DNA from 2 places in the Polymorphobacter sp. PAMC 29334 genome. Region 2 is predicted to be linked to the other one. Evidence: predicted binding sites of a transcription regulator. Region 2 holds the regulator's gene; the other holds the start of a gene.
What was found. Region 2 encodes LexA, which represses DNA repair genes until DNA is damaged. Its sites were predicted from a motif close to GTTCCNCNCTTGTTCT; they were not measured.
Positions count from the first base shown of each region.

Region 1: a site for LexA is predicted at 13,186-13,201, ahead of KZX46_RS03650 (ImuA family protein). Genes of this name have one in related genera too.

Region 1 is NZ_CP080242.1:791,531-806,327, forward strand. Features, by position in the region: gene KZX46_RS03590 (O-antigen ligase family protein) at 286-1,767, opposite strand; gene KZX46_RS03595 (hypothetical protein) at 2,027-2,254, shown strand; partial or broken gene KZX46_RS03600 (winged helix-turn-helix domain-containing protein) at 2,534-3,474, opposite strand; gene KZX46_RS03605 (glycosyltransferase) at 3,729-4,793, shown strand; gene KZX46_RS03610 (class I SAM-dependent methyltransferase) at 4,790-5,434, shown strand; gene KZX46_RS03615 (hypothetical protein) at 5,444-6,988, shown strand; gene KZX46_RS23440 (GtrA family protein) at 6,951-7,334, opposite strand; gene KZX46_RS23190 (hypothetical protein) at 7,379-7,504, shown strand; gene KZX46_RS03625 (transposase) at 7,548-8,006, shown strand; gene tnpB (IS66 family insertion sequence element accessory protein TnpB) at 8,003-8,365, shown strand; gene KZX46_RS03635 (IS66 family transposase) at 8,447-10,054, shown strand; gene KZX46_RS03640 (hypothetical protein) at 10,986-11,294, opposite strand; gene KZX46_RS03645 (HEPN domain-containing protein) at 11,399-12,349, shown strand; gene KZX46_RS03650 (ImuA family protein) at 12,571-13,167, opposite strand; gene KZX46_RS03655 (hypothetical protein) at 13,474-14,025, shown strand; gene KZX46_RS03660 (Ku protein) at 14,026-14,797, opposite strand, start outside.
Region 2 is NZ_CP080243.1:2,287,359-2,302,155, reverse strand. Features, by position in the region: gene KZX46_RS14645 (alpha/beta fold hydrolase) at 1-142, opposite strand, end outside; gene trpC (indole-3-glycerol phosphate synthase TrpC) at 334-1,122, shown strand; gene moaC (cyclic pyranopterin monophosphate synthase MoaC) at 1,119-1,613, shown strand; gene glp (gephyrin-like molybdotransferase Glp) at 1,610-2,812, shown strand; gene lexA (transcriptional repressor LexA) at 2,848-3,531, shown strand; gene KZX46_RS14620 (DUF1330 domain-containing protein) at 4,004-4,297, shown strand; gene KZX46_RS14615 (ComEC/Rec2 family competence protein) at 4,380-6,560, opposite strand; gene KZX46_RS14610 (hypothetical protein) at 6,601-6,918, opposite strand; gene gltX (glutamate--tRNA ligase) at 6,962-8,398, shown strand; gene KZX46_RS14600 (citrate synthase) at 8,430-9,713, shown strand; gene KZX46_RS14595 (hypothetical protein) at 9,732-10,844, opposite strand; gene KZX46_RS14590 (hypothetical protein) at 11,014-13,140, shown strand; gene KZX46_RS14585 (dicarboxylate/amino acid:cation symporter) at 13,174-14,487, opposite strand; gene KZX46_RS14580 (DUF1467 family protein) at 14,684-14,797, opposite strand, start outside.

The DNA.
Region 1 (14,797 bases), on a different replicon from region 2:
AGGGTCCTCTGGTCGATGCCGTGGCGCTTGGCCGGCACCCTCAAGCTTACTCGACCACGCTGTATCGCACGAGGAACTGCCTCAGTCGTCGTGGCGCACCTGCGGACTTCATAGCCAATAGTGCTTCTTCAAGCAGACAGCGAATAATGCTCCTTCAAATCCCGGGTCAAACATCTAGCCGTGGGGAACCAACCAGCCACCATTTATCGCTGAGATGACAAAAGTCGAACCAGTTTCATGAACTGTCTACAATATTGTACGAAATAACGAACAAAGGCGTCCTAACTATACCGTAATGTCCGTCTTATGGTCACGAGCCGATAAAGCAAAAATTACACCGGCAAGGAGAAACATAAGCGGCATATTATTTTCTTGAGACAGCACTAATGATATTACCGCAAAAACAACTACTGAGATTGCTGCGGGTCCAGCCAGTCTTATCTCGGGGTCCGTAGAGCGTAAATATACACCGACACCGCGTCGTGCCGCGAGTACGAGCATACCGTAAAAACTGAAGAGTCCAACAACACCAAGATCGATAACCGTTGTTATGACGAAGCTGTCAACCGTATTGAAACCGGCCGGGTTTGTGTAGCCAAGAACTAACCCGCTGTTACTTAATCCGTAGCCGACCGGATTATGAACAACCCGAGGGATCGCCATCTCGCGCTGGATTCGCCGAGCGTTATCGCTCGCCGAGTGGGCGCCATTCCCGAGCACCTTCGCTGTTAGTGAATGACTACTGAGAATGATGCCGAACAGCAGTAAGAGAGCAACCGGCGTTCCGAGCAGCACTGCGGGGCCGAGAAGACCCCCATGGCCTGAACGCCACGTCTGGTATGCCCAGATTAGTAAATAGCCGGCTACTCCTACTAGCGCGCCTACGAACCCCAACCGCGAATTGGTTACGGTGATCGCCCCAAACAAAATGACGAGCGCGACGATCATGAGGAGTCGCCGATACAAACTGCCTTTAACGAATATCCAATGAATGATAAACGGCACACACATCGCCAGATACTGAGCGAAAACTAGGCTGTTTACGAAAGGTCCACGCACTCGATATAGTCCGTCCGAAGACCGCGCCTGACTCCCGAGTACATTTGCCAGCATGGACTCGTCGATACGTAGAAAGCTCGGAATGTGATTTGCCCAAGGGGGATAACCTAGCCTAAGTTCGACGAATCCATCTAAAGCAGTAAATATTGCGCACAATATGAGCGCACGCACGAACCAAGCGGCACGGCCCTTCTGCGTGAATAATATACAACCGAGGAAGAACATGCCAACCAACGAAAACTGGTTGTCAAGCAGATGTCGGACAGAAATCCCAACCGTGCGCGATACCGGGAGAGTAATGACCTGCATCCCCTCCCATAAAAGAAAGCACCAGCGAAATGTAGCTGTTGTCCGCACCACACGCATGAGGCGCGTACGTAATATCCCTGAAGTGGAAAGGCTATACGTAAACAGCAACGTCAACAAGAACAGCGCCATCCGGGTGGGCGTTAGCCAAGGCAATCCAGGCAACGCGACCGCAATGTAGGCCGGCCAGACGATACTCAATATAAAGTATATCTGCGCAACTCGCTCTATTGCGATGAGGGAAAATGTTGCACGATCTGGCAACATCCATAAACATAGTAAAAGCATCACGACGATAGGCACTGCAAGCCCGACGAGCAGGGATTGCGGCAAAGCTACTACAAGGATGCCGTACGCGCAGGCAAGAATCAGACACAACGCAAAGAATGCGGCCCGTTTCAATCGAGTCGCTTGAACCGAGCGCTGCTCATACCCCGCCATATAGGATGGCCGCGCGTTAGACACGCCGAATTCGGCTCACAAAAAAGTTTAAGCCGCAATTGACCACGCTGCTGACTCGAGACGGGCAAGGATTGGCGACTTGACTTATAACACTAACGCGGATTTCAATCTCGCGTTCTATTGGCGGAATACTTACGATAACCATCTAATTAACCCGGTGCTTGTATAAGAAAGGCGCTTCGGCACAGAATGAGAATTGTTGGCACAAATCCAATTCCTGCTGATTAAAGCGCGGCAACGCCGACTCGTGGTTATTGCTGACAAACTTTTGATCAAAAAATCCACCGCAAAAATCGAGCAGAGCGACACCCTTCCATTACGCATGATTTGGGCGAAGAATCGATGGATGAACGCGGCCACCGCTGACGCTAAGGGCATCGACTCGCCGACTCAAGCCAACCGAGAATCGCGTGATTTGCTCTATTAAGTACGCAAACTTGATAGGACATCATCGCAATTTTCATCGGTCAAATTCCGAGCTATCTTCGTTTCCTGCCATCCTTTTACGCTGGCACAGCGATTTGAGTCAACGTGAACAGCCGGCTTCGCTCCCACTCTCGAAAGGTTTGCGACCAGCCTCGCTTGCGTCTGTCGATATGCGAAGGACCTAGCGTTCTTCGGCGACAATTTTGTCGGAGGCGCAGCGGTCTCGGGAAGCCCCTTTCCGCTTCCTCGAACCAAGTATTATTGGCCTCACCCCATGCGCCTAATGGCGCGGTCCGATGGTCATGATGCGCCCCGTCCGAGCGGCGAGGCGGTTCCATACGAAGCAGCAATGATCGTGGATGTCGTCGTAGGATTTTAAGATGCGGTTCGACCGCCAGTTGTCGCGCACGAACTGCCAAACCTTCCCGACCTGGTTTAGCTCGGGTCATTTTGCTGGCAGCGGCATTACGGCCCCGCGCACCCGGCAACACGGCGACGGCGATCTTGGCGAGGTCGAGCGTCATCCTTTCGGTGTTGCAGCGCTGCAGGACGGGCGTCGCGCCTCGGATGTACAGATGGCGTCATTGATATAGGCCGAGGTCGTCCGCTGGTCGTTCGGAGCCGACGGTCGTGTTCCCCGCCGCGCCCTACGTCGGGTGATGCCGTTCTGCTGGCCCTACCCGCGCTTCGTCCTGCCACCACAGTTCTATGGCTATGCCCTGGAGGAGCGCGGCCCGGATCGCCGCCATCTGGGGGGTTATTTTTTAAAATGCCGGGATGGCGTCCGCGTCCTGCGCATAGTGGCGTGACCGCACCGTCAGCTTGCGGTGTCCCATCGCACGCAGCTCGCTGCTCAGCGTCTGGGGACTGATCGACACGGCGAACTTGTCGTGAACCCACGCCGCGAGATCGACCAGTCGCCAGCGTACGACGCCATACGTGGCCGGGATAGGACCGCTTTCGACGGCCGCCGCCAGCGCCACTCTCTGCGTTGCATCGAGCCTCGGCCGCCCCCGGGGGCTTTGCTATCGACCAGGCCAGCGGGTCCGTTGCAGTCGAACCTCAGCGCCTATTCGCGCACCGTTTGCAAGCCGACGCCACCGATCCGCGCCGCTCGATCCGACTGCCACCATCATAAATCACCGCCAGCACTAGAAGCCGACGGACCTGTCCGGCATCGCGCCGAGACTGCGCCAGCCACCTCAGTTCCGACTTCGTCAATGCGCCCTCAACCTAACCGCCGTCGCCAACGCAACCTCGCTCGACAGGGAACGCTGAATCACGTCGGCGGACTCCTGGGAATCGCCCGTGTAAGCCAGGCTTCACGACTGTTGGTGTTAGCCCTGTGCGCTGGACTCGTATCTCCCCGCCCGAGCTTGGGCCTGATCCGACGGAATGGCAAACGATGCACGATGGAGATCGCATGACGTCTTTATTATTTGTTAGGCTCTTGCCGCACTGCAACATCCATGCGAGTGTCCGATGGCCTCTGGGCAAAGGTTAACGACGAGGGGGCTGCAGTGCATGACGCGGCGGACAGTAGCAGGCAATTTGCCGCGGATCGTCGGCGGCATCCGCCATATCTGCTTTATGGTCTTCTCATTTCAGCGCTCGGATTAAGCACATACGTACTTGGCGTTTTGCTGGTCTTCCCGCGCTATATTTTACCATACGGTCATAGTCTTGACTCATTGGCCGAGTGGCTCGTTTGGTACAGCGGTGTCCCGCTCGTGCTTGGCTTGGCGCTAATTATGTTCGACCTCCTCTACTTGTTGAGGCACCGGAAACCCGATCGACCCGTTCGCTTCACAGCAATAGAGCGACGCCGCGTGACTGTTGCGCTGACCGCATATAACGATGAGGAGAGTGTCGGCCCGGCTGTTCGCGACTTCGTCGAAAACCCGATGGTCGAACGCGTAATCCTTGTGAGCAATAATAGCGTCGATCGAACATTCGAGCGCGCTTTGGAGGCAGGGGCAATTACGCATAACGAACTCCAGCCCGGTTATGGTAGATGCGTGTTTCGCTGTCTGAGCGAAGCCGCTGCGTTCGATGATACCGAATTTGTGGTTCTATGTGAGGGCGATCTTACGTTTCGTTCCTATGATATCGAGAAGCTGCTTGCGTATGCGCCACACGCCGACATCGTAAACGGTACGCGCACGGTCGAGCCACTCCGGCAGCATGAGACGCAGCTGAGCACTTTTATGTATTACGGAAATCTTTTTGTCGGAAAGCTCCTTGAAGCTAAGCATCTTGGTCGTGGGACAATGACCGACGTAGGTACGACCTACAAACTATGCCGCCGGAGCGCCCTAGAGCGCCTTCTTCCCGCAGTAGACCCGGCTATCAATCTTGAGTTCAACGCACATTTTCTTGATCGCGCTTTGGGACTTGATCTCGTCGTCGTCGAGTGTCCAATAACATTTCATCCTCGCGTCGGCATTAGTAAGGGCGGGAATATAAATAATATGCGAGGACTGAAGGTCGGGGTCCGGATGATATACGGCATTCTTTTTGATTGGCGGTGGATGACATGAGTAACGCCTATCACGATACCCGTCTGGCATTAGATCCTAAGCGCGCCAAGGTTTGGCGCGCTTTATGGCGTTTTTGGTTCAGCAAACGGATTAGCTTAGCGGACACAGTACTTGATATGGGATCTGGGTATGGTGACTTCATAAACACTGTCCGTGCGAGACGTTGCATCGCTACCGACCAATGGGCGGGCCTCCACGATCATGCTAGTCCCGGAGTAGAGGTGATCATCGGCTCAGTCGAGGAGCTGTCTGGGATAGAACTCGGTTCGGTCGATTATGCTTTTGCATCGAACCTTTTCGAACATCTCGAGCAGGAACAGTTTTCCAAGGTCCTTAGTCGGCTGCGACCGCTTCTTTCGCAGAGAGGAACGCTCACAATTCTGCAGCCCAATTATCGCTTTGCTTATCGTGAGTATTTTGACGACTATACTCATATTGCAGTCTACTCACATATTAGCCTCGTTGACTTCTTACAAGCAAACGGGTGGGAAGTACTGGAAGTGCATCCACGTTTTTTACCGTTGACAGTCAAGTCTCGATTACCGACATCCGATATGCTAATAGGTGCCTATCTGAAAAGTCCTATTAAGCCTATGGGTAAACAGATGCTCGTTGTTGCGCGACCAAGTAGTGTTGCCTGATAGATGTTTGTGCGAAAGTCTAAGTTAATCGAATCGACATATCTTGCTATCTTGTCGCTAATTACCGCGATCCCGGTTGTGGGAGTCCTTTGGTGGTGCACTGAAGCGCTGCTCTTTCCTTATGGTCTTGATTATAATGAGGGGATTGTCTGGAAACAGATGGTCGAGATCGTCGCCGGCCGAGGCTATGCACCAATCGATGGCTTTCCCGCTATCGTGTTCCACTATCCTCCTGTTTTTCACCTCGCTACTTTCACGCTCGCGGCGATGGGGCTGGACCCACTGTATTCGGGGCGGATAGTCTCTCTGGTCTCGACCGCCGGCTCTGCGTTTTTTGTCGGTGATCTCGCACGACGCATTATGCCTCAGGGCCCCGCGCTTTTCTCTCGGATTGCGACGATCGCCGGAAGTATAATGTTTGTTCTTTTCGAGGCGGTCTACCGATGGGCTCCTCAAATGCGTGTGGACGCTATTGCCTGTTTCTTCGCGATTGCTGGGTTATGGTGCGTCACGCAGTGCGACCGACGCAAGGGGCTGATCTATGTCGCCTCGGTCTGCTTTGTTCTCTCTGCTTTTAGCAAGCAAGTTTCGGTAGTTGCTGCTGCGGCAAGTTTTGTGACACTCCTACTGCTTCGTCCCCAACAGGCAACAAGAGCGATCTCGACAACCCTTTTGCTTGGTGCTCTAGTTCTTGCTGCGCTAGTTTGGCAGACGCACGGCGGAATAATATATCATCTCTTTTTGTATAATATTAACCGTTTCGAGATGGCACGGATACTTCCCAACCTTCGAGACGGAACTCGCCTCGACATCCCATTATTTCTGATTTGTGGATCGGGCTATCTGAAGATGGCTGCAGAATCATGGCGCGATCGTCGCCTCAAGACAGAACCTAAATTGACCAGGACAGCAATTCTGTTCTTCGTTCCTATTGCCACGCTATCGCTGGTGACAACAGGTAAGTTCGGATCGAGTAGTTCATATTATATTCAGTGGATTGCGGGGTTAGCGGTCTGCGGCGCGTTCGCCGTAGCATCAATCTTGCAGAGCGCCTCGAGCCAGCTCTCGCTTGGTTCACCCATCAGGGCGATTTGTTGGGCGCTAATACCACTATTGCTGGCACTCTCTATGGTGGGACACCCGAACCGATGGCTGTTAAAGTCGATTAACGCGAGACGAGGTGAGGATGCCGAACTCGTGCAGATACTCGGACCCGTCAAAGGCGATATTATATCCGACGAGATGGTCATTTTGATGCGTATGCATCGTCAAATTGTTTGGGAGCCAGCAATATTCGCCGAGCTGGCGCGGGCAGGTAGATGGGACGAGCGCATCGTGATTGCACGGATCCGAGATCACCGAGTTGGCGCGGTATTGAGTGACGGCGATCGCGGATCCACGTGGTTTGACGAACGTTACAATCCGGCCGTTGCAGACGCGATCGACGAGGCACTCCCTCGCAAAATCCGCGTTGGTTCACGCGTTGTCCACCTGCCCGCAGCTGCAGCTACGTCGACTATCGAAACACCCATATCCGCTGCGCCGCGAAGGTAAGAAGTGGCGTAAGGATCAGTGTCGGGGGCAAGGCTACCCAATTCGGCTCCATCAGGACCTTGGTCACTAGATAAGTAAGAGCGACATTGGTGACAAGGCCAGCCGCTTGGACTACGAGGAAACGCAACGGTAGCCTTACTTTTTCGTTTCGGCTGCCGTGACCCGCAAAACTCCAACGGCTATGGAGCTGGAAGCTCAGCAGCAACGAAGCTAGAAAAGCCGGAACCACAGCGAACTCAGCTTCACCCTGCGGCAGCAGCTTGTCGGCGAATATCAGATATATCAGTGAATATAATGCTGCGGCAACTGCACCTGCGATAGCGTATCGGCCTAACTGAGTGCTCATTTATGTCACCTTGTTACCGCTTGAGACGCTATAATCGAAAGGCGATGGCGCGGCTGGCCTACAACGGCACGGCGTCATTCGCCGTGCTTCTCTCGCTCCCTGTAGCGCTGCGCGGCGCGCTGGTCGAGGGTAAGCGCTGTGCTGACCCCGCCTTGCTCATGACGGCGTAACCCGCGAGTCCTGCTTGTCCCAGGGGCTGGCGGTGCTGATGCTATGATGATGTCATGTGACGATGCTGGCTCGATGGGCGGTCGTGCGGCGCGGATCGAGGTTTTCACCGGCACGAGGCGGCGTCGGCCATGGTCCGATGATGAGAAGGCGCAGATCGTTGCCGAGAGCTATGCCGGCAACGGCATCACCGTCTGTGACGTGGCGCGTCGGAACGACATCTGCCCCAGCCAGCTGTTCACGTGGCGGCGGCAGCTGCGCCGCCCGGTGGAGCCCGCCGAAGCGCCATTGTTCGTGCCGGCGATCGTCGAGCCTGAAGAGGTTCCATCGCCGCTACCCGCAACATCGGCGGCCAGATCTCCGCGACGACGTCGGTCTGCCCGTCGCGGCAGTATCCCAGCCCCGATCGAGGTGAGCATGGACGGCATTTCGGTGCGGATCGGCCGCGGTGCCGATGCGACCCTGATCGCGGCGGTACTGGATGCGCTGAAGGGCAGCCGTTGACGGCGCCGGGGCCAAGCGGTGCCACCCGCGTGCTGGTCGCCACGCGGCCGGTAGATTTCCGCAAGGGGATGGACGGCCTGGCGGCGCTGGTGACGGCCCAGCTCGGCGGCGATCCCTTCTCCGGCGTCGTCTATGTGTTTCGGGCCAAGAAGGCCGACCGGGTCAAGCTGGTTTGGTGGGACGGCACCGGCCTGTGCCTGATGGCCAAGAAGCTGGAAGCCGGCGCCTTTAGCTGGCCGTCTGTTCATGACGGCGTGATGCGGTTGTCCGCCGCCCAGCTCGCCGCACTCGTGGAAGGTCTGGACTGGCGCCGGGTGCATCAGGCCAGACGCACGAGAGTGCCGCAGATCGCCGGCTAAGCCACTGTGCCTGCGGTAGATTGACTCATATCGGCGGTAGCCCTCGACGCGCGTGCGCGCGCGTGATTCACTACCGCTATCATGCTCGCCGTAGCTGATCTTCCCGACGATCCCAAGGTGCTCCGCGCCATGATCGTCGCCGCCCACGCCGAGACGGCGCGGCTCATGGCGAAGGTGGAGCACGCGACGGCGGAGGTCGCGCGCATTAGCGCCGAAGCTGAGCAGAACGCCGTCGTCCAGGCTGAAGCCGATGCCGAGATCGCTCGGCTGAACAGCATCATTGCCGCCTTCATGCGTCACCGGTTCGGTCCCCGCTCGGAGAAGCTTGACGACGACCAGCTCGAGCTGGTGCTCGAGGATCTCGGCATCGCCCTCGCCAAGGTGGAAGCGAAGCTGGATACGATCAGTTCACCCAACGCGCGCGCCGAGAAGCAGCGCTGTACCAACCGCGGCCAGCTGCCGGCGCATCTTGAACGCGTCGAGCAACTGATCGACGTCGACAGCAAGCAGTGTGCCTGCTGCGGCGGTGATCTCCATGCCATCGGCGAGGATGTGGCCGAACGCCTCGACGTGGTGCCGGCAGCTTTCCGGGTGCTGGTGACCCGCCGTCCGCGTTATGCGTGCCGTGCCTGCGACGGCCAGGTCGTGCAGGCGCCGGCACCGCCGCGGATCGTCGAAGGCGGGCTGCCGACCGACGCGCTGGTCGCGCAGGTGCTGGTCTCCAAGTACGCCGATCATCTGCCGCTCTACCGCCAGGCCCAGATCTACGCCCGTCAGGGCGTCAACCTTGACCGTTCGACATTGGCAGACTGGACCGGCCGCGCCGCCTGGTGGCTGACGCCGCTGCGGGATCACCTGCTTGCTGTCCTGAAGCGGGGACCAAGGCTGTTCGCCGACGAGACGACGGCACCGGTGCTCGATCCAGGACGACGACGCACCAAGACCGGGCAGATCTGGGCCTATGCCCGCGATGATCGACCATGGGGCGGCACCGATCCGCCGGCGGTGGCCTTCATCTACGCGCCCGACCGCAAGTCCGAGCGGCCACTGGCACATCTCGCCGGGTTCAGCGGCATCCTGCAGGTCGATGGCTATGCCGGTTACAACAAGCTCGGCCGCCGCAATGACGTGGCGCTCGCGTTCTGCTGGGCCCATGCGCGCCGCAAGTTCTTCGAGCTCGCCAGGGCCGACGCCTCACCAACGGCCACCGAGGCACTACAGCTGATCAAGGCGCTCTACGCCATCGAGGACGAGATCCGCGGGAAGGACGCCGAAGCCCGTCGCGCTTTGCGGCAAGAGAAGAGCGAGCCGATCGTCGACGCGCTGTTCCGACTGCTCACCGCCCGGCTCCCCCTGGTCAGCGCCAAGAGCAAGCTGGCCGAAGCGATCCGCTACGCTACCTCGCGACGGACCGGCCTGACGCTGTTCGTCGAAGACGGCCGCGTTGAGATGGACAGCAACACCGTCGAGCGGACCATCAGGCCCATTGCCCTTAACCGCAAGAACGCCCTGTTCGCCGGCTCCGACGACGGCGGCGACAACTGGGCCGTCATCGCCAGCCTCATCGAGACCGCCAAGCTCAACGCCGTCGATCCACTCGCCTGGCTCACCGACACCCTCGAGCGCCTTGCCCGCGGACACTCCAGCCAGAACCTCAATCAGCTCATGCCGTGGAACTTCCAAGCCTGAAGGGCCTCGGCACATCGCTTACGGTCGAGGGGTTGCCCCGACCCCCTTATCGCGCGAGTGGCTTACGGTCTAAATCCAGAAGCCCGAAATCTGTTACAGCCTGCCATGATTCAGATATCTCTACGATTTCAAAATTCTAGGCTGGTTGACAGCGGCTACTTTGCGGTGCTTGCCAACAACTCGGAAAAATTACCTGTAAGTCTGGTTTTTGGGAACAGTCTGGCAGGTCTGGTTTCTTGTGTTGCTCAAGCACTCAGTAGTCCATCCATAGATGGCAAGGCAGGCCGATGATCGTTTCCTTAGGATTGGGCCTTACTGCGGCGCTATTGCTCTTTCAGGCGAACAGACAGTGATGTTCCCGCTGAAGGGGTAACCGTTCCGCGATGTGCAACTACCGATGCGTCGTGAACTATAACATGATCGTCTTCGTTGCTGAATTCTGGCACCGCAGACTCGGTCCAAAGGCCGACGACATACACTCCAAACATTATGGCCCAAACCAATAGGCAGACATAGAGGACCGATCGCGCGGTGACGTTGCCCATGGGCATCTCCTGACCCAGCGCTTTTTGCGACAACGCTGGTCTCTCGGCAAAATGCCACGACCCGGCGGCGAAGCATAGCGTGAAGCCGTTGGGAGCGCATTGGGCGGTCAATCACATTCTGTCGGGCTCACCACAAGGCAGGAATGCATTGCCCGACAGCTTGCGCCGTATCAAAGCTGTAACCTCGCTGTTTTTCTTTTTCCTGCAGTATCTTAGCCCCGCCTTGTGGCGGGTTCCAGCCGCGGATTGACTGCACAAAATGCTATTTAATGAAAGTGTTCTTTGTTTGTTCCGCTTGGGGAGCGTCACAGCCACGTCGTTACTCTGAAGTGAACAGACAGGGAGTGCGAGTTGATGGGGCCAACAGGTGGCATGATATGCCTTCACTACTGGGTAATCCGAGACCGATAATCTAAGCATACCGCCCCTTCACCTTTGGCTCGGGCATCTGGTTTGTCACGACCCGCGACGGCGGGTTCGCGATCGTATCGCCGCTGACTGCAATCGTCGATGATTAACTGCGCCATCACATCTTTACTGATCCGATCTGGTACGGCTAAACGCTGGTGTTCGAGATGCACTATTTTGCTCGCGTTGCCGGGGCCATTATCGCCGCAGGCTTTGTGCTTGAACGCGACGCTCCGCCAATCGGGATGGACGATCACATGCCAACGATCTTGCTTCAAGCGGACCATACGCTCCGATAACTTAAGCGAGTGGCCTATATCTTGATCCGACGAACGACCACGCTTGCAACTCCCTTGCCAAGCCCCCCTGCCCCACTGATATCCTGTGGGCGATGAAAACCGGGATCGACCATCTGCCGGCGGCGAAGCAGCGCGAGCTTGAGCGCGTTATCGCGATCCTATTCGAGGCGTTCGAGCTGGCGCAGGCCAACGCTATCGGCAAGCGGGCAGCGGGACGGATCCAAAAGGTCGTGCTCTACGGCAGTTACGCCCGCGGTGGCTGGATCGATGAGCCGCACACCGCCAAAGGCTATCAGTCGGACTACGACCTGCTGATCATCGTCAACCAGGGCGAGCTGACCGACCGCGTTGCCTATTGGGGTGACGCCGAAGAGAGGCTCATCCGCGAGTTGTCGATAACCAAGACGCTTCGGACCCCGGTAAATTTCATAGTCCATACCCTTCAGGAAGTGAACGACGGACTGGCGCACGGGCGCTACTTTTTCATGGATGTCGCGAGGGACGGCATCGCCCTCTACCAGTCCGACGACACCGACCTCCATACCCCCAAGCCCAAGACGCCTGAGCAGGCGCTATGCATGGCGAATGAGTACTTTGAGGAATGGCTGCCGGCAGCCATGGGCCGCGACAAACTTGCAAAATATGCTTTTACCCAGGGCCTCCTTAAACACGCTGCGTTCGAATATCATCAGGCAGCCGAGAGCCTCTACCACTGCGTTCTGCTCGTGCTGACGTTCTACACGCCGCACGTCCATAACATCGCCTTCCTGCGGTCGCAGGCAGAGCGGCTCGATGCCCGTCTGATCGACGCGTGGCCGCGCGATAGCCGCAAACATCGCGTGATGTTCGAGAAGCTCAAGGACGCTTACGTCAAGGCGCGTTACTCGAAGCACTACAGGATCGATGCCGCCGAGCTTGAGTGGCTCGGGCGGTGCGTCGAGACGCTCGGTCAAGCGGTCCATGCTGTGTGCGCCAGCCGCATTGCGGTGCTCGAAGCGGCGGTGACGTCGACCCAGAACGGTGCGGCCCGTAGCGCTGGGTGAAGCGAAGAAGAGGCGCCGCGGGGCCTCTCGGTCGAGCATCTCGTCACAGAAATTGAGGTCTTCGAACAGCTGCAACAGGTAGTCGAGGCAGGCTTTCTCGGCCGGCAAAGTTTCGGGAGGCGCATCCGACACGGACACCACTTTCGCGCGGTGGGATGATGGACGCCTCAAGTCGGTCAATAGCGTCGCGACGGGTGAGGGCGAGGCTATCCTGAAAGACGTTATCTCAATTGCCGCGGTGCTGCGCAGGCAATCCGCCACCGCGTCGTCGCAGCGGACAGCTCGGATAACGGACTGACGCCACGCCGCCGCCAGCGCCGCAGCAGCAGTACGGGTGTCCTGCCGCCCTCGGCGGCGAGCTGGAGGCGCCGCGTCGCGATCATGTCAGCCCGCCTGACCTCACCGACCACCGCGGCGAGCCCGCCGTGCCGGAGCGCGTCCTCCATGAGCGCCAGGACCTCCTTGTCATCGCGTCCTTCGGCAAACAGCACCTTGGCCGGCGTCAGTCCCGCCTGCTCGAGCCCCGGCGCATATAGATCGAAGCGACCGACGACCCACAGCACGCGTGCGTCGGCGGCGGCGGCAAACCGCGCGGCGGCGCCGGCGATGAAGAGGGTAGCCGCCGCATCGTCGCCCAGCGACGCCGCGGCCGGAGCGAACTCGTGCACCGCGGCAGCGTGGAGCCCGCCATCCGCCAGCCTATGGTCGAGCGCGGCAACGGAAAAGCCGAGCGCGGAAAGCCGGTTCGCGCCCTCGACGACAGCGAGATGCTCCCGGAGACGCGACAGCGATTCTGATCTGGATGCGATGGCGGACATGAAAAGCACGACTCGTTTGTTCGCTCTATGTTCTTATCAACGACCGCCGACGTCAAGCCGGGTTGTGGCTTCGGCCCTTCAGCGCGTTGGGGTCGGCAACTGAATTCAGCATCATGGAGTGGTCGTCGGCGCCTAGATGATCGACGCTCGCGGGGGTGGGAACCACTCGATCGTCATCTACAGCAGCGGTTACGTCCCCGGCTAAGATGACACGGTCGGCGGGATCGCGGATCCATCGACGAGGATTTTGGAGTAGCGCGGTGCGAGGGGACAACCCACATCGAAGAGGTAATTCGGAGTGACTTGATGAAAAAGGCGGTCGATCCCAAGCTCAAGGTATTCTCAGCCCAGATGGGCTTCTACGATTCCGTCGTCGCGGCGCGCAGCCAGACGGCGGCGCTCGAGGCGTGGGGCACCCGGCAAAACCTGTTCGCCAGCGGCCAGGCGAGGCAGACGGACGACGCGCAGGCAGTCGAGGCGGCGCGGGCGCAGCCCGGCGTGCCGCTTCGGCGGCTGATCGGGACCACAAACCCCTTCGAACTGAAGCCCCGTGGCCTTCCCGAGATCCCCGACGCGCCGCGAAAGTGGGCCGAGGACGTCCATCCCCAAAAACCGCCCGCTAAGCCGCCTAGAAAGAAGAAGCCTGCGGATCGCAGGCCGCTCGATAAGGCCGAGGCCGCGCTCCGCCAAGTCGACGAGGACCGCAAGCGCGAGGAGGCCGAACTCCGCCGACGGCAGGACGAGCTCGATGCGGAACGGGAGGCGTCGCAGGCACGGTATGTCGAGCAGCGCAAACAGGCGACCGGTGCTGTCGTCGAGGCGCGGACCGCCTACCGGAAGGCCGGCGGCACCGACTGATCAGCCGGCCTTGCGCGCCCGCGGCTTCGCCGCCGGCGCCTTCTTGGCCGCGGCCTTGTCGTCCTTCGCCGCATCCTTGGCCCCCGACTTGGCGGCACCTTTCTTACCCTCGAGGCTGGCGCGGAGCGCCGCCATGAGGTCGATGACGTTGGTATTGTCGGGCTCGGCAACGGCGGCGGGCTTGTGACCCTTCTTCTTCTCCTCGATCAGGTCCTTCAACGCCTTCTCGTACCGGTCGACGAATTGACTCGGGTCGAACGGCCCCTCGCGCTGCTCGATGATCTTTTCGGCGATCGCGATCATCCCGGCGTCGGCCTTGTCGTCGCTGATGCCGGCGAAGATCTCGTCGGACTTGCGGACTTCGGCGTCGGACCTGATCGTGTAGGCAAGGATACCCTTGCCGCGCGGCTCGAGCGCCAAGATGCGCTCGCGCGTCGCCATGACGATGCGCCCGAGCGCGATCTGCCCCGACTTCTCCATCGCGGTGCGGATGACGCCGAACGCCTCCTGCGCCATCTTGCCGTCGGGGGCGAGATAATAGGGGTTGTCCCAATAGAGCCGATCGATCTCGTCGCCGGCGACGAAGCGTTCGATGTCGATGGTCTTGGTGCTCTCGAGCTTGACCGATTTGATCTCGTCGTCGGTCAGCAGAATGTATTCGCCCTTCGACACCTCATAGCCCTTGACCAGCTTCGACCGCTCGATCGGCCCCGTGTCGGGGTCGGTCGTGATCATCTTGATCCGGTTGTTGGTCTCGGGGTTGATGAGATTG
Region 2 (14,797 bases):
GGGTGAGGAAGAACATCATCTGGTTGTCCCAATCGTCCGAACTCAGCGGCCAGCCGTGGTGAAAGGCGATTACGGGCGCGTCTTTCGGACCCCAGTCCTTGTAAAAGATGTCGGTGCCGTCGGTGGTGGTGATCGTCGTCATCATCGTCTCCCTCGGTCGTGTGCGGGCGCCCCCCGCAGGCGAATCACTCGGACTAACGTACCACATGGTACCATCGTTCGGTGAAGGTTCTGCGGCAGTCTCGGGCAAGGCACCCATCGACGTCGCCGCTCGGATGAGGCGAAGCGTCCGCCATGCTTCCGTGGCGCGCCGGTCCGTTCTACACACGCGTCATGTCCGATATCCTTGCCCGCATCTGCGCCATGACGCGCACCGAAGTCGCCCGCCGCAAGGCGCTGGCGTCGTTCGCCGATCTCGACCGCGCCGCCGCCGCGCAGACCGCGCCACGCGGCTTCCGCGCCGCGCTCGACCGAACCGCCGCGACCGGCTTCGCGCTGATCGCCGAGGTCAAGAAGGCATCGCCGTCGAAGGGCGTCATCCGCGCCGACTTCGACCCTGCCGCGCACGCCCGCGCCTACGAAGCAGGGGGGGCCGCGTGCCTTTCGGTGCTGACCGACGCGCCATACTTCCAGGGGCATGACGACTATCTCGTCGCCGCCCGCGCCGCGTGCACCCTCCCCGTCCTGCGCAAGGACTTCATGCTCGACACGTGGCAGGTCGCCGAAGCGCGGAGCATCGGCGCCGACGCGATCCTGATCATCGTTGCCGCGCTCGACGACGCCGCGATGGCCGAGATCGAGGACGCGGCGATCGAGCGCGGGATGGACGTGCTGGTCGAGGTCCACGACGCTGCCGAGCTCGACCGCGCGCTGCGCCTGCGGAGCCGCCTGATCGGGGTCAACAACCGCGACCTGCGCGACTTCTCGGTAGACTTCGCACGGACCTACGAGCTTGTGGGGCGCATCCCGCCGGGGGCCACCGTCGTCGCCGAGAGCGGGCTGACCGGCCCCGCTGACCTCGCCGCAATGGCCGCACACGGCGTCCGCGCCTTCCTCGTCGGCGAGAGCCTGATGCGCTGCCCCGACATCGAGGCGGCGACCCGCACCCTGCTCGCGGCATGAGCCTCACCCACCTCAACCCCGCCGGCGAAGCACGGATGGTCGACGTCTCGGCGAAGGCCGTCACCGGGCGCATCGCCGTCGCCGAGGGCACGATCCGGGTCGCCCCCACAGCCCTCGCCGCGATCCGCGACGCAAGCCTCGCCAAGGGCGACGTCATCGCCGTCGCGCGCGTTGCCGGGATCATGGCGGCAAAGCGCACCGCCGAGTTGATTCCGCTTTGCCACCCCTTGCCGATCAGCGGGATGGAGGTCGACCTTGTCATCGAGGATGAGGGCATCCGCGCCACCGCGACGGTCCGCACGACACACAACACGGGGGTCGAGATGGAAGCGCTGACCGCGGTTTCGGTCGCGCTGCTGACGGTCTACGACATGGCGAAGAGCATGGACCGCGGCATGACGATCGGCGGCATCCGCCTGCTCGCCAAGCGCGGCGGCAAGTCGGGCGACTGGAGCGCCCGCCTCGACGGCGACACGGATATCGCCGAGTGAAGCCGTTGCTTGGCGTCGACGAGGCGCAGGCGCGGCTGCTCAATGGGGTCGTTCCCCTCCCCGCCGAAACCGTTCCCTTCGCCGCCGCGCTGGGCCGCATTCTCGCCGCCGACGTCGTCGCCAAGCTCACCCAGCCGCCGTTCGCCGCGTCGGCGATGGACGGCTACGCGATTCGCTGGGCCGACCGCGCCGGGCCGTGGCGGCTGACCGGCGAGAGCGCGGCGGGGCGCAGCTTTGCGGGCCATGTCGGTCCCGGTGAGACCGTCCGCATCCTCACCGGCGCGCCGCTGCCCGCCGGGGCCGACACCGTCGTTGTCCAGGAGGACGTGGCGCGCGATGGTGACATCGTCACCCTGACCGGCGACGGGCCGCCGCGCGAGGGCGCGCACATCCGTCGCGCAGGATTAGATTTCCCCGCCGGACAGTCGGTTGCGGCAGCGGGATCACGTGTCACCCCGGCGCGGATCGGCGTCGCTGCCGCCGCCGGATACGCCACCCTCCCCGTCCACCGCCGCCCGCGCGTCGCGATCCTCGCCACCGGCGATGAGCTCGTAACGCCCGGGGTCGCGCCGGGGCCGAGCCAGATCGTCAGCTCGAACGGCGTCATGCTCACCGCGCTACTCGGCAAATACGCCGATGTCATCGACGGCGGCATCGTCGCCGACACACGCGAGGCGCTGACCGCCGCGATCGCGGCGCAGGCCGACGCCGACGTCCTCGTTACGATCGGCGGCGCGTCGGTCGGCGACCACGACCTAGTCCAGCCGGTCCTCCGCGAGATGGGCGCGACGATCGACTTTTGGCGGATAGCGCTCCGGCCCGGCAAGCCGATGCTCGCCGGGATGCTTGGCGCGACCCGCGTCGTCGGGCTGCCGGGTAACCCGGTGTCGGCGTTCGTCTGCGCGACCCTATTTGTCGTGCCGTTGCTCCGCGCGCTCGGCGGCGACCTCGACCCCCTGCCGTGCAGCATCCCCGCCCGGCTCGGCGTCGACCTCGAAGCCAACGGGCCGCGCCGCGACTATCTCCGCGCCCGTCTGATCGATGGCGTCGTCGCACCCGCGTCGGCGCAGGACAGCGCGATGCTCCGCGTCCTCGCTGATAGCAATGTCCTGATCGTCCGCGAACTATATGCCGAAGCAACCAAATCGGGTGCGATGGTGGACTGCATCATGCTTGACACCATATCTAGTGTTGCCTAAACGTTCTGCATCGGTTCCTGGGATGGAGAACGACGGTGCTCACGCGCAAGCAACACGACCTGCTGACATTTATCAACGGGCGCTTGAACGAGAGTGGTGTGTCGCCGTCGTTCGAGGAGATGAAGGAGGCGCTTGCGCTCAAGTCGAAGTCGGGGGTTCACCGCCTGATCAATGCGCTCGAGGAACGCGCCTTCATCCGCCGCTTGCCGAACCGCGCGCGCGCCCTTGAAGTGCTGCGCATGCCCGATGCGGTCCAGCGCGCTGTAAGTGCGCCCAAGGGCGAGGTCGTCCACGCAGACTTCCGCAAGCGGGCGGCACCGGCGGTCCCGGCGAACGACATCGTCACGCTCGCGCTTCACGGCCGGATCGCTGCCGGGCAACCGATCGAAGCGTTCGAGGACGACCGGTTGCTTTCGGTTCCGGCAGCGCTACTCGGGCCGGGCGATCACTATGCGCTCGAAGTATCGGGGGACTCGATGGTCGACGCGGGTATCCTCGACGGCGATTACGCACTTGTCCGCCGCTGCGACACCGCCCGCGATGGCGACATTGTCGTTGCGCTGGTCGACGGCAATGACGCGACGCTCAAGATCCTGAAGCATGCCAAGGGCATGGTCGAGCTCGAACCGGCGAACACGATGTATTCGACCCAGCGCTATCTGCCGTCGCGGGTGCGCGTACAGGGCAAGCTTGCGGGACTGTTGCGCCGATACGCCTGATGAAGATCGACTACGCCTGACGAAGATCGACCTCGCGATCCGGCATTTGGCAGGCTGACATTATCGGTGTAGACGTTCCCGTGGGTTTGTCTCTAGCAGTTCGATAGATCGCTGCGGAATGATCTACGTCGAGAAGAATTGATCCGTCTCCGTCGGCGAGAGCCTACGATGTGATCGCAGCGTGGCGTTCAGGCTTACTGCATAGCCCGCCGTGATGGTGGCTAGCCGCGGCGATGCTGGACCGAAGCGATGACGCCGTTGAGACTTCGTGCCACAATGTAAAAAGTCTAAATATTGGCGATCGGTTGGGCGAAGGTAGACTGGCCAGCGCTGACCTCGCCATCGCTAAATGCGACGGTCGAAATGTCCGCCTAAATTTCATTCCTCAAACATCGCATATCAGCAATGCGGCGATATCCACTTTGGATAGTTAGAATCGTCGACAGATGCGAGTTGCAACGAGGGGTGCGCAATGGCCGAGTTTGTTCTCGTGACGATCAAGGTCCACGACATGGCATGGGTAGAGAATTACGCAGCAAACGTGCCGGCGATTATCCGCAAGCATGGTGGCGCATACTTCGCGGTGTCGGAAAGCATTCGTCGGTTCGAAGGTGACGGGCCGGATCTCGACTCGATCGTTTTGCTGACATTTCCCTCACGAGCCGCGACCGAGGACTTTATTTCGGACCCGGATTATGCGCCTTACAAGGCCGCACGGCTTGCGGCGACCTCGGGCGATATGTTCGCGTTCACATCACATGGTTGACCACGAACACGAGCTATAGCGGGACGCGACGCGTGCATCGTTCGCGAAGCCGGCAGTCGAGCGATGCGGTCGCTTGCCTTACTCAATAGGTAGGCTCGTCCGGGTTCGGCGCGGCCTCTGCGGGTCGGCCTGCGCGCAAAGCCCGCCCGGCACCGCTCGCGCCCCCAGCGCGAGGTCGCCAGACACGCGGCTGAGGCATCCACGGATGGTCGCCGGTCAGTTCGCCGACGGTCTCGACCCGCCGCCCCGCGAGCCAGATCGCAACCGCGCCGCTCGTTTCGAGCGCGGTCCGGTCGAGTTTGAGCCAGTGCGGGTTGCACCATGCGGGGAGCCGCCGGTCGCTGACGACGATGTCGGCGGAGGCGCACGCCGGGCCGAATTTCGGCTGGCCGATCCGGTCCTTCGACAGCGTCGCCAGCAGCCGGATCGCGCTCCGCCCGGTGCCGACCCGCGCGACGCAGGCGTCGACCGTGCAGTCGGCATTCGGCAGGTCGGCAATCGCGGCGTCGGCGGTCGACGCGGTGACCCCGCCCCAGACATCGCGGAGATAGTCGCCGGTGCGGTCGCGGAGCAACGCCAACCGCGGCCCCTCGTCGTCATAGGCATCGAGCAGCACCGCGACGTGGTGGCCGTCGGCGCTGACGAGCAGGTCGGGCGGGTGCGAGGTCAGCGCCATCACGGCACCGATCACCACCGGCACCGCGCCGAGCCAGCGCGCGCGACCCTGCCAGATGAACAGCCACAGCCCGCCGCCGACGAGCAGCGCGTACGCGGTGATCGGCATCAACCCAACCCGGACGACCGACCCCGGCCACCCGGCGACCCACACCGCGAGCGCGATCAGCGCGTCCATCGACTTGCCGAGCGCCCACCACGCCGGGGCGGCGATCCCGAGCGGGTCGAGCAGCAACGCCAGCACGAGCAATGGCATGACGATGAAGCTCGTCCACGGGATCGCCAGCAGGTTGGCGAAAACGCCGTACGCCCCGGTCTGGTTGAAGTGGAACAGCGCGGTCGCCGACAGCAGCGCCTCGGCGATGACCCCGGTGACGAGCAGCCCGGCGAGGTGCTGGAGCGTCCGCGACACCCATCCCGCATTCTGCCGCGGCGCCGACAGCCAGCGCCCGAGCCGCGAGTTGAACAGCGCGACGAGCCCGGTGACCGCGGCGAATTTCAGCTGAAAACTTGGCCCGAGCAGCGCCTCGGGGCGGACCGCCATGATGACGAAGCCGCCGCCCGCAAGCAGCCGCAGCGACAGCGCCTCGCGCCCCATGATGACCCCGAGCAGGACGATCACCGTGCCGATGCACGACCGCACCGTCGGCACCTGCGCGCCCGCGAGGATCGTGTAGCCGATCCCCGCGACCGCCGCCGCTCCCGCCGAAATCGCCTTGAGTGGCCAGCGCAGCGCGATCCACGGGCTCAGCGCGAGCAAAGCGCGGGTGATCCACATCGTCCCACCGACGACGATCGCGATATGCACCCCCGAGATCGACAGCAAATGCGCCATTCCCGAATAGCGCATCGCGAGGTTGGTCGCGGTCGAGATGCCGCCCTGGTCGCCGGTGACGAACGCCGCCGAGATCGCCCCGGCGTCGCCGCCGACCACCGTCTCGATCCGCACCGTCAGCCGCGCGCGGAGATCATCGAGCCAAGCTTCGACCCCGGCGGGCGGCGGTGCTTTGCGGGTGATGACGGTCGGACCGAGCGGGTAACCGGTCGCACCGAGCTGGTCGAACCACTCGCGACGGGCGAAGTCGTAACCGCCGGGGAAGCTCGGCCCGGCGGGCGGCAGCAGCATCGCGCGCACCGTCACGTTCGCCCCCGGCACCAGCCCGGCGGGGACATTGGCCTTGAGGCTGATGCGGACGTGCGGCGGCAGGCCGGGGTCGTCGGGATCGAGCTGGAAGCGCACCTGTCCGCGCCCGCTGCGGATCTCGACCGCCTCGACGGTGCCGTTGATCTCGCCCTCGAAGCGGTCGCGGAGGACGGGGAGCGCGACGTCGGCGCTGCGCCACGCCGCGATGCCGATGCCGAGCGCGACGAGCACCCCGCCCCACACGAGCATCCGCCCGGCGCTGCCACGGACGATCGTCCCGGCCCCGGCGACGCCGAGCGCGGCGACCACCGCCGCCAACCGCTGGCTCTCCCACGGCAGCATGAAATACAGCGTGATGCCGAGCCCGAACGCCACCGGCGACCACAGCGGCACTTGCGCGCGCTCGCTGTCGAGCCAGTCGTCGAGCGCGGTCCTCCAGCCCACAAACAGCGGCCAGCGTGCCGTAATGGTGCCTGCCGCTGGGTTAGCCGTCGGCGTGATCCGGCTCGGTCAGCGCCACCCGGTGAAGACGCTGCGTCAACCGCCACGCGATGATCGCGTCGACGGCGACAGCTCCAAGCGAAAGGGCCATCCCCGCCTCGAGCGCCAATCGCTGCAGTCCCCGCGGCAGCCAATGCACCGAGGCCAGCGCGGCGAAGGCCGAAACCCAGATCGCGACCCCAACCGCGAAGATGACCAGCCCCGCCAGACCCAGGCCGCGCGTCGCGGCAGACGGGCGCTGGCGTTTCGGCAGGGTCGGACGCCAGCGACTGTTCGCCGGCTGATAGCTTGTGCTAGACACGCGCCGTCTCCCCCATCCACCCCTCTTCGTTGGATAGTATCACATGGGCGCAGCGCCTGTCGTCACCCGCTTCGCCCCCTCCCCGACCGGCTTCCTCCACATCGGCGGGGCGCGGACGGCGTTGTTCAACCTGTTGTTCGCGCGGCACCACGGCGGCAAATTCCTGCTGCGGATCGAGGACACCGACCGGGCGCGGTCGACACAGGCGGCGGTCGACGCGATCCTCAACGGGATGCGCTGGCTCGGCCTCGACTGGGACGGCGAGCCGGTGATGCAGTTCGAACGCGCCGCCCGCCATGCCGAGGTGGCGAAGGCGCTGCTTGTGGCCGGCCACGCCTATAAGTGCTTCGCCACCGCCGCCGAACTCGAGACGATGCGTGCCGAACAAAGGGCGGCGAAGCTGCCGTTGCGCTACGACGGGCGCTGGCGCGACCGCACCGACCATCCCGAGGGCACGCCGTTCGTCATCCGCTTCCGCGCGCCGAAGGACGGCAGCGTCACGATCGCCGACGAGGTGCAAGGTAACGTAACCGTCGCCAACGCCGAACTGGACGACATGGTCCTGCTCCGCTCCGACGATACCCCGACCTACATGCTCGCGGTCGTCGTCGACGATCACGACATGGGGGTGACCCACGTCATCCGCGGCGACGACCATCTCAATAACGCGTTCCGCCAGCTCGCGCTGATCCGCGCGCTCGATGCGGTCGAGGGCGGCTGGCCCGACCCGGTCTACGCCCACATCCCGCTGATCCACGGCAGCGACGGGGCCAAGCTGTCGAAGCGTCACGGCGCGCTCGGCGTCGACGCCTATCGCGACGAGCTCGGCATGCTCCCCGAGGCGGTCGACAATTATCTGCTCAAGCTCGGCTGGGGCCATGGCGACGACGAATTCATCGGGCGCGAGCAGGCAATCGAGTGGTTCGACCTCGGCGGGATCGGGCGCGGGCCGGCGCGGTTCGACCTCAAGAAGCTCGAGAGCGTCAACGGCCACTATATCCGGCTGGCCGACGACGCGCGGCTCGTCGAGCTGATCGCACCGCGTATTGCAAAGCTGCTCGACCGCGCACCGACCGACGCCGAACGGGCGTTGCTGCACCGCGGAATGGCCGAGCTCAAGCTGCGTGCGAAGGACCTCGACGAGCTCGCATCATCCTCGTTGTTCTACCTTCGGACGCGCCCGCTCCCCATGGACGCAGGCGCACAAAAACTGTTAGACGATCCCGCCGCATCCGCGGTGCTGACGGCGGTCCGAACCGCGCTCGACGGCGTTGAATGGACCACTGCCGCGATCGAGGCGGCAGTGCGGCAGGTCGCCGAGGCGCACGGCCTCAAGCTCGGCAAGGTCGCGCAACCGTTACGCGCGGCGGTGACGGGGTCGGCAACCTCGCCGGGCCTGTTCGAGGTATTGGAGCTGCTCGGGCGCGACGAAAGCCTCGGGCGGATCGACGACGTGGTGACGAAAGGGCCGCGGCAGTGATGCCGCCACTTCTTGAACAAGGACGAGCGATATGACCGGCAACGCCCATCTCAGCATCGACGACGCATCCTTCGACTATCCGGTCATGGCCGGGTCGGTCGGCCCCGAGGTCGTCGACATCCGCAAGCTTTACGCCAACACCGGGCGCTTCACCTACGATCCCGGCTTCACCAGCACTGCCGCGTGCGAGTCGAAGATCACGTACATCGACGGCGACGCCGGCATCCTGCTCCACCGCGGCTACCCGATCGACCAGCTCGCCGAGCAGTCGAGCTTCATGGAGCTGTCGTACCTCCTGCTCAACGGCGAGCTGCCGTCGAAGGCGCAGCACGATGAATTCACCCACACGATCACCCGCCACACGATGGTCCACGAGCAGTTGTCGACCTTCTTCCGCGGCTTCCGTCGCGACGCGCATCCGATGGCGATCATGTGCGGCGTCGTCGGCGCGCTGTCGGCGTTCTACCACGACTCGACCGACATCCACGATCCGAAGCAGCGCGTCATCGCCAGCCACCGGCTGATCGCCAAGCTGCCGACGCTCGGCGCGATGGCGTATAAGTACGCGGTCGGGCAGCCGTTCCTCTATCCCGACAACTCGTTGAGCTACACCGGCAACTTCCTGCGGATGACCTTTGGCGTGCCCGCCGAGCCGTACGTCGTCGATCCGGTGATCGAGAGCGCGATGGACAAGTTGTTCATGCTGATGGCCGACCACGAGCAGAACGCGTCGACCTCGACCGTCCGCCTTGCCGGTTCGTCGGGAGCCAACCCGTTCGCGTGCATCGCCGCCGGTATCGCCTGCCTGTGGGGCCCGGCGCACGGCGGCGCGAACGAGGCGGCGCTCAACATGCTCCGTGAGATCGGCACCGTCGACCGCATCCCCGAGTTCATCGCCCGCGCGAAGGACAAGGACGACCCGTTCCGCCTGATGGGCTTCGGTCACCGCGTCTACAAAAGCTACGACCCGCGCGCCAAGGTCATGGCGGTGACGGCGAAGGAGGTGCTCGACAAGCTCCAGCTCAAGGACCCGATCTTCGACGTCGCGCTCGAGCTCGAGCGGATCGCGCTGAGCGATCCGTACTTTATCGACAAGAAGCTGTACCCCAACGTCGATTTCTATTCGGGCATCGTCATGGCGGCGATCGGCTTCCCGACGTCGATGTTCACCGTGCTCTTCGCGATCGCGCGGACCGTCGGCTGGGTCGCGCAGTGGAACGAGATGATCGAGGACCACGACCAGAAGATCGGCCGCCCGCGCCAGCTCTACACCGGCGCGACCCACCGCGAGTACGTCCCGCTCAGCGCGCGGTAACGACAGCCTTCGGCGGACTTATCGGGCGGCACCGAGCCGCTTGAAGGTCCGCCACTGGGCGGCAAAAAAGCTCGCCGTGGCGTAGGCGGCGAGGACGACGAAGCCCGCGAACCACGCGCCGAACGGCGCGAACGCCAGCCACGACCACAGCAGCGTACCGCGCCGCGCCGCAATGAGCCCGAAGCGCGCCTCGAACGTTCCGGCCAAATCGAGCGTGGAGCCGGTTAAGCGGCGGAAGAAGCCGCGCTGGATGCGTTCGGCGAGCATGAAGCCGATCAACAGCGCCGCGACGGGCCACGCCGTCGTCGTTCCGATTGCAGCGAAGTGCGCCGCCGCTGCGATGAACCAGCCGTACGGCGCAAACTCGATTGCGTCGCCGCCGACCCGAACGCGCTCGACGCGGACCCCGGCGAGTTTTGCTGCGGTGCCGGCGATCGGGCCGCAGAGCAGAGCAAAGAGCAGACCGATCCACATCCAGCCGAGCGCAAAAGCGGTCGCGGAACCCGTTGCGAACCCAATCGCGATAAGCGCCACGGCATCGGCAGGCACGCGAAGCGGCAACAAGAGCCGGACTGCGGCATCCTCGGCGGGCGTCTCGAGCCACCGCCCCGGCGCGTCGCGGCATCCCGGCTGAGTAGCGGCGATCAGCGCCACGGTCGTCTTCTCGGCACCATCGGCATCGTCGGGCTGCGCCCAGACGAGCGGCACATCGCGGTCCAACGTCGCCTCGAACAGAGAGAGCCTCGTCATGTCGACGCGCATCGCCCCCGCCATCAACCCTGCACGGAGCAGCGTCGGCGCAAGATCCCAGTCGCCGAGCGACGCAGCCGTATCGCGGACCAGCGACGCTGGATAAAGCGCGATACCCGCCGTCATATCCTGAGCGTCGATGCGCTCGCTGCCGCGTCCGCTCGCCGCCGGCCACGTCGCGATCGCGGGGGCGGTGGCCAAGGCGAGCGCGGCGACGATCCGGTCGTCGAGGACGACACCGGTATCAATCACCACCACATCGCCGTTGAGCGTCGCCCAGTCGAGCGGTCCCTCGTCGACTACCAATACCCGCGCGATCCCGGCGCGGCGCACCTGCCGCGTTTGGCGTTCGAGAACGGTCAGCCCGCCAACAAGCGGCACTAATGTCCCCGGCGGGGGTAGCGGAGCTGAGAAAAGGACGGCGGTCGACATTGGCCGGGGTCATACGGGCCGCAACCCCGGTCTGCCAAGCGGGCGGACTGTCCTCGCCCGGCGACGGGTGATAGACCCTGTGATCCCAACAGCCGTGTGCGAAGGTGACCGTCCTGCCGTGACCAATTCGTCCGAGACTTCGCGCCGCCGCCCGGTCATCATTTTCCTCATCGGCCTTGCGTGGCTGATCGTCATTGCCGGGGCGATTATCGCCGGGTCGATGAGCGGCAGCTTCGCGCAGCGCGACCCGGTGCTGATCGCCGGGCTCGTCGCGCAGCTCGTGGTCCAGATCGCCGCGCCGCTCGCGGTCGTCGTGATCGGCATCGACCTGCTCCGGCGGTCCGCGCGCCGCGACCTCGACGAGCTCGAGGCACGCAGCGCTGCGGCGGGCGCAGCGACGGCGGCGATCCGGGAGGGGCTGTTCGACATCGACGCGACGCTCGCTGCGGTCCTGACCCGCGTCGAGGGCCTGCGCGCTGCCGCGACAGGCGATGGCGGCGGCCTCGTCCTCGCCGCAACCCGGCTCGAAGCCGGGGCAGCGGCGCTCCAGCTCGCGAGCAACACCGCCAGCGGCGCGTCGCAGCAGATCGGCACGCTCCTCCCCGAAGCCAGCCGCCAGGCAACGTCGCTCGCGACGATCCTCGAACGGACCGCGTCGGAGACGGGGCGCCAGCTCGAGACGGTCGAGACGATGCTCGCCGGGGTCTGGTCGCGCAACGATGCCGCTGCGGCACAGGTCACCGAGGCGAGCGCGACGATGGCTGGGCTGCTCGCCGGGATCGAGAACGCGTCGGTTGCGGCAGCGGGGGCGATCGCCGACCGGACGGCGACGCTCGGGCGCACCGTCGACACCGCGCTCGATCGTGCCACCGCCGCGCTCGACGCGACTCGCGACGGTATCCATGTCCAGACCGATGCCTTGCTCGCGAGCGTCGACCAGGCGCGCGTGGCGCTCGACGCGATCGGCGGCGAGGCGGCGCAGCGGGTGACCGCCCGCCTGACCGCGATCATCGATGTCAGCGACACGCTGGCGGCACGGCTCGCGGATCACGACGCAGGGTCGCAGGCGATGGTCGAGGGAATCGAGCGCAGCTTTGCCATCCTCGACAAGCGGCTCGGTCATGCTGCTGCGATGGGCACCGCAACGCTCGATGGTTTCCAGACGCGGATGGCGGCGATCCGCGACACGGCGGACAGCGTCAACCCGCCGCTGGTGCAGGCAAACGCTGCGCTCGACGATGCGCACGCCGGGATTGCACGGCTGACCGGCGGGGCGGACGGAGTCATCGCGACGCTCGCCGAGCATTTGCCGGTTCATGCCGAGGCCGTGGCGGCGCTGACCAGCGATCTCGACCAACTCAACACCGCGACGACCGCGCTTGTCCCGCCGGTCGATGCGGCGGCGGCGGCGATCGCTGCGGCTGGAGCCGAAGTCGCCCGCCAGCAGGCCGTCGTCGAGAAGGCCGCGCATGGCCTGACCGCCGAACTCGGGACCGCGCAGGCGACGCTCGCGGCGATCGAGGGCGTCGCGCAGGGGTCAGCGCTGACATCGGCGCAGGCGCTGATCGAGGTGCTGTCGCGCGTCCGCGAAGTCGCCAATGCCACCGCCGGCACGATGCGGACAACGCTCGACGCCATCGTTGCCGAGGCCGAGGCGGCGCTCGACAACGCCGGCACCGCGCGCGCCAAGGCTGCATTCGGCGACCCGATCCGTGCTGAGATTGCCGGGCTCGACGGTGCCGCGACGCAGGCTGGATTGGCCGCGCAGGCGACCGCCGACCGGATCGCGGCGCGGTTGATGGGGCTGACCGCGACCGTCGCCACGGTCGAGGCGCGGATCGACGAGGTCGACACCCGATATGACCTGCGGCTGCGCGATGACATCGCCAAGCGGTCGGCATCGCTGCTCGATTCGCTTCGGGCACAGGCGATCGACATCGCCCGGCCGATGGCGATCGAGGTCCGCGACGGCGACTGGGCGGCATACCTCAAGGGCGACCGCGGGCTGTTCGCGAGGCGGGCCGTCCGCCTGATCGACGGCGGCACCGCCCGCGCGATCGCCCGCCACTTCCAGCACGACCCGGTCTTCGCCGAGCAGGCGACGCGCTACATCGGCGAGTTCGAGACGCTGCTCGACCGGGTGCGGGCGGACCGCGAGGGACAGGCGCTGGCGGTGACGCTGGTGTCGTCGGATGTGGGCAAGCTGTACGTCGTGCTGGCGCAGGCGCTGGAGCGATTGAAGTAGGATCTTCCAAGCTTTCTCCGAAGACGCGGAGGATCAGAGGGCCTTCCGCCCCAACGCCGCGTCGAGCTTCGCGTGATCCAGTCCGCCCTCCCACTTCGATACGACGATCGTCGCCACCGCATTGCCGACGAAGTTGGTCAAGCTCCTGCATTCGCTCATGAATCGGTCGACCCCGAGGATCAGCGCCATCCCCGCGACCGGCACCGACGGCACCACCGCGAGGGTCGCCGCGAGCGTGATGAACCCTGCCCCCGTCACCCCCGCCGCGCCCTTCGAACTCAGCATCGCGACGCCGAGCAGCAGCGCCTGCTGGCCGATGGTCAAATGAACGTCGGTCGCCTGCGCGATGAACAACGCAGCGAGGGTCATGTAGATGTTGGTCCCGTCGAGGTTGAAGCTGTAGCCGGTCGGCACGACGAGCCCGACGACCTCCTGCCGGCACCCCGCCGCCTCCATCTTGGCGATCAGGTTCGGCAACGCCGCTTCGGACGACGACGTGCCGAGGACGAGGAGGAGCTCCTCCTTCAAATACGCGACGAGGCGGAAGATCGAGAAGCCGCAATACAGCCCGACCCCGCCGAGAATGACGAAAACGAACAGCAGCGAGGTGATGTAAAAGCTCACCACCAGCGTTGCGAGATGCGCGAGCGTCCCCAGCCCGAACTTGCCGATGGTGAACGCCATTGCGCCGAACGCGCCGAAGGGCGCGGCGCGCATCAGGATCGCGACGATGCGGAAGATGAGCGCGGTCGCCGACGTCAGCACGGTCAGGACCGGCTGACCCTTGTCGCCGATCAGGACGAGCGCAACCCCGGTCAGGATCGCGACGAAGAGCACTTGGAGGATGTCGCCTTCGGTCAGTGCGCTGACCATTGTCGTTGGAATGATGTTGGTCAGGAAGCCGACGACGGTCGTGTCGTGCGCCTTTGCGGTGTAGCTCGCGATGGCGCCTGAATCGAGGCTCGCGGGCGCAATGTGGAGCCCCGTCCCCGGCTGGACGATGTTGGCGACGACGAGCCCGAGTGCCAGCGCGAGCGTCGAGAAGAACAGGAAATAGGCGAACGACTTGCCGACCACCCGCCCGACCGAGCGCAACTCGCCCATCCCGGCGATGCCGGTCGCGACAGTCAGGAAGATCACCGGCGCGATGACCATCTTGACGAGCTTGATGAAGGCGTCGCCGAGCGGCTTCAGCGCCGCCCCGGTCGCGGGAAAGAAATAGCCGACGAGGACGCCGGCGACGATTGCGACGATGACCTGGAGGTAGAGCGCGCCGGTAAAGTGCCGCGGCCTCGCTGGGACCGCAACGGCGGGCGGCCCGGCTCGAGAAGCCGCCGAGATCGTCACGAGCCCGTCCGGTTCGGCCGAGTGTCAAGCAAACTGGACGAAGTTGATGAACCTGAAGCCACGTACCCCCCGCATATCCTCCCCGTCGTACCGGTCCGGTTGTTTTGCGCGGTGGCGCTCCGGATTTCGGTCAAGGGGCCGACTCAGTCATGCCAGCAATCTAGGCGGACCGGCGCAGTGTAGGACAGCGTTTTTGTCAGCCCCACCCCGGGATATCGGCGATCGTGATCCAGCCGTAGACATAGTTGCAGTAGTAGATGCCGAACAGCACGGCGGAGACCGCGGTCGTCCACAGCGCCTTGGTCCGGAG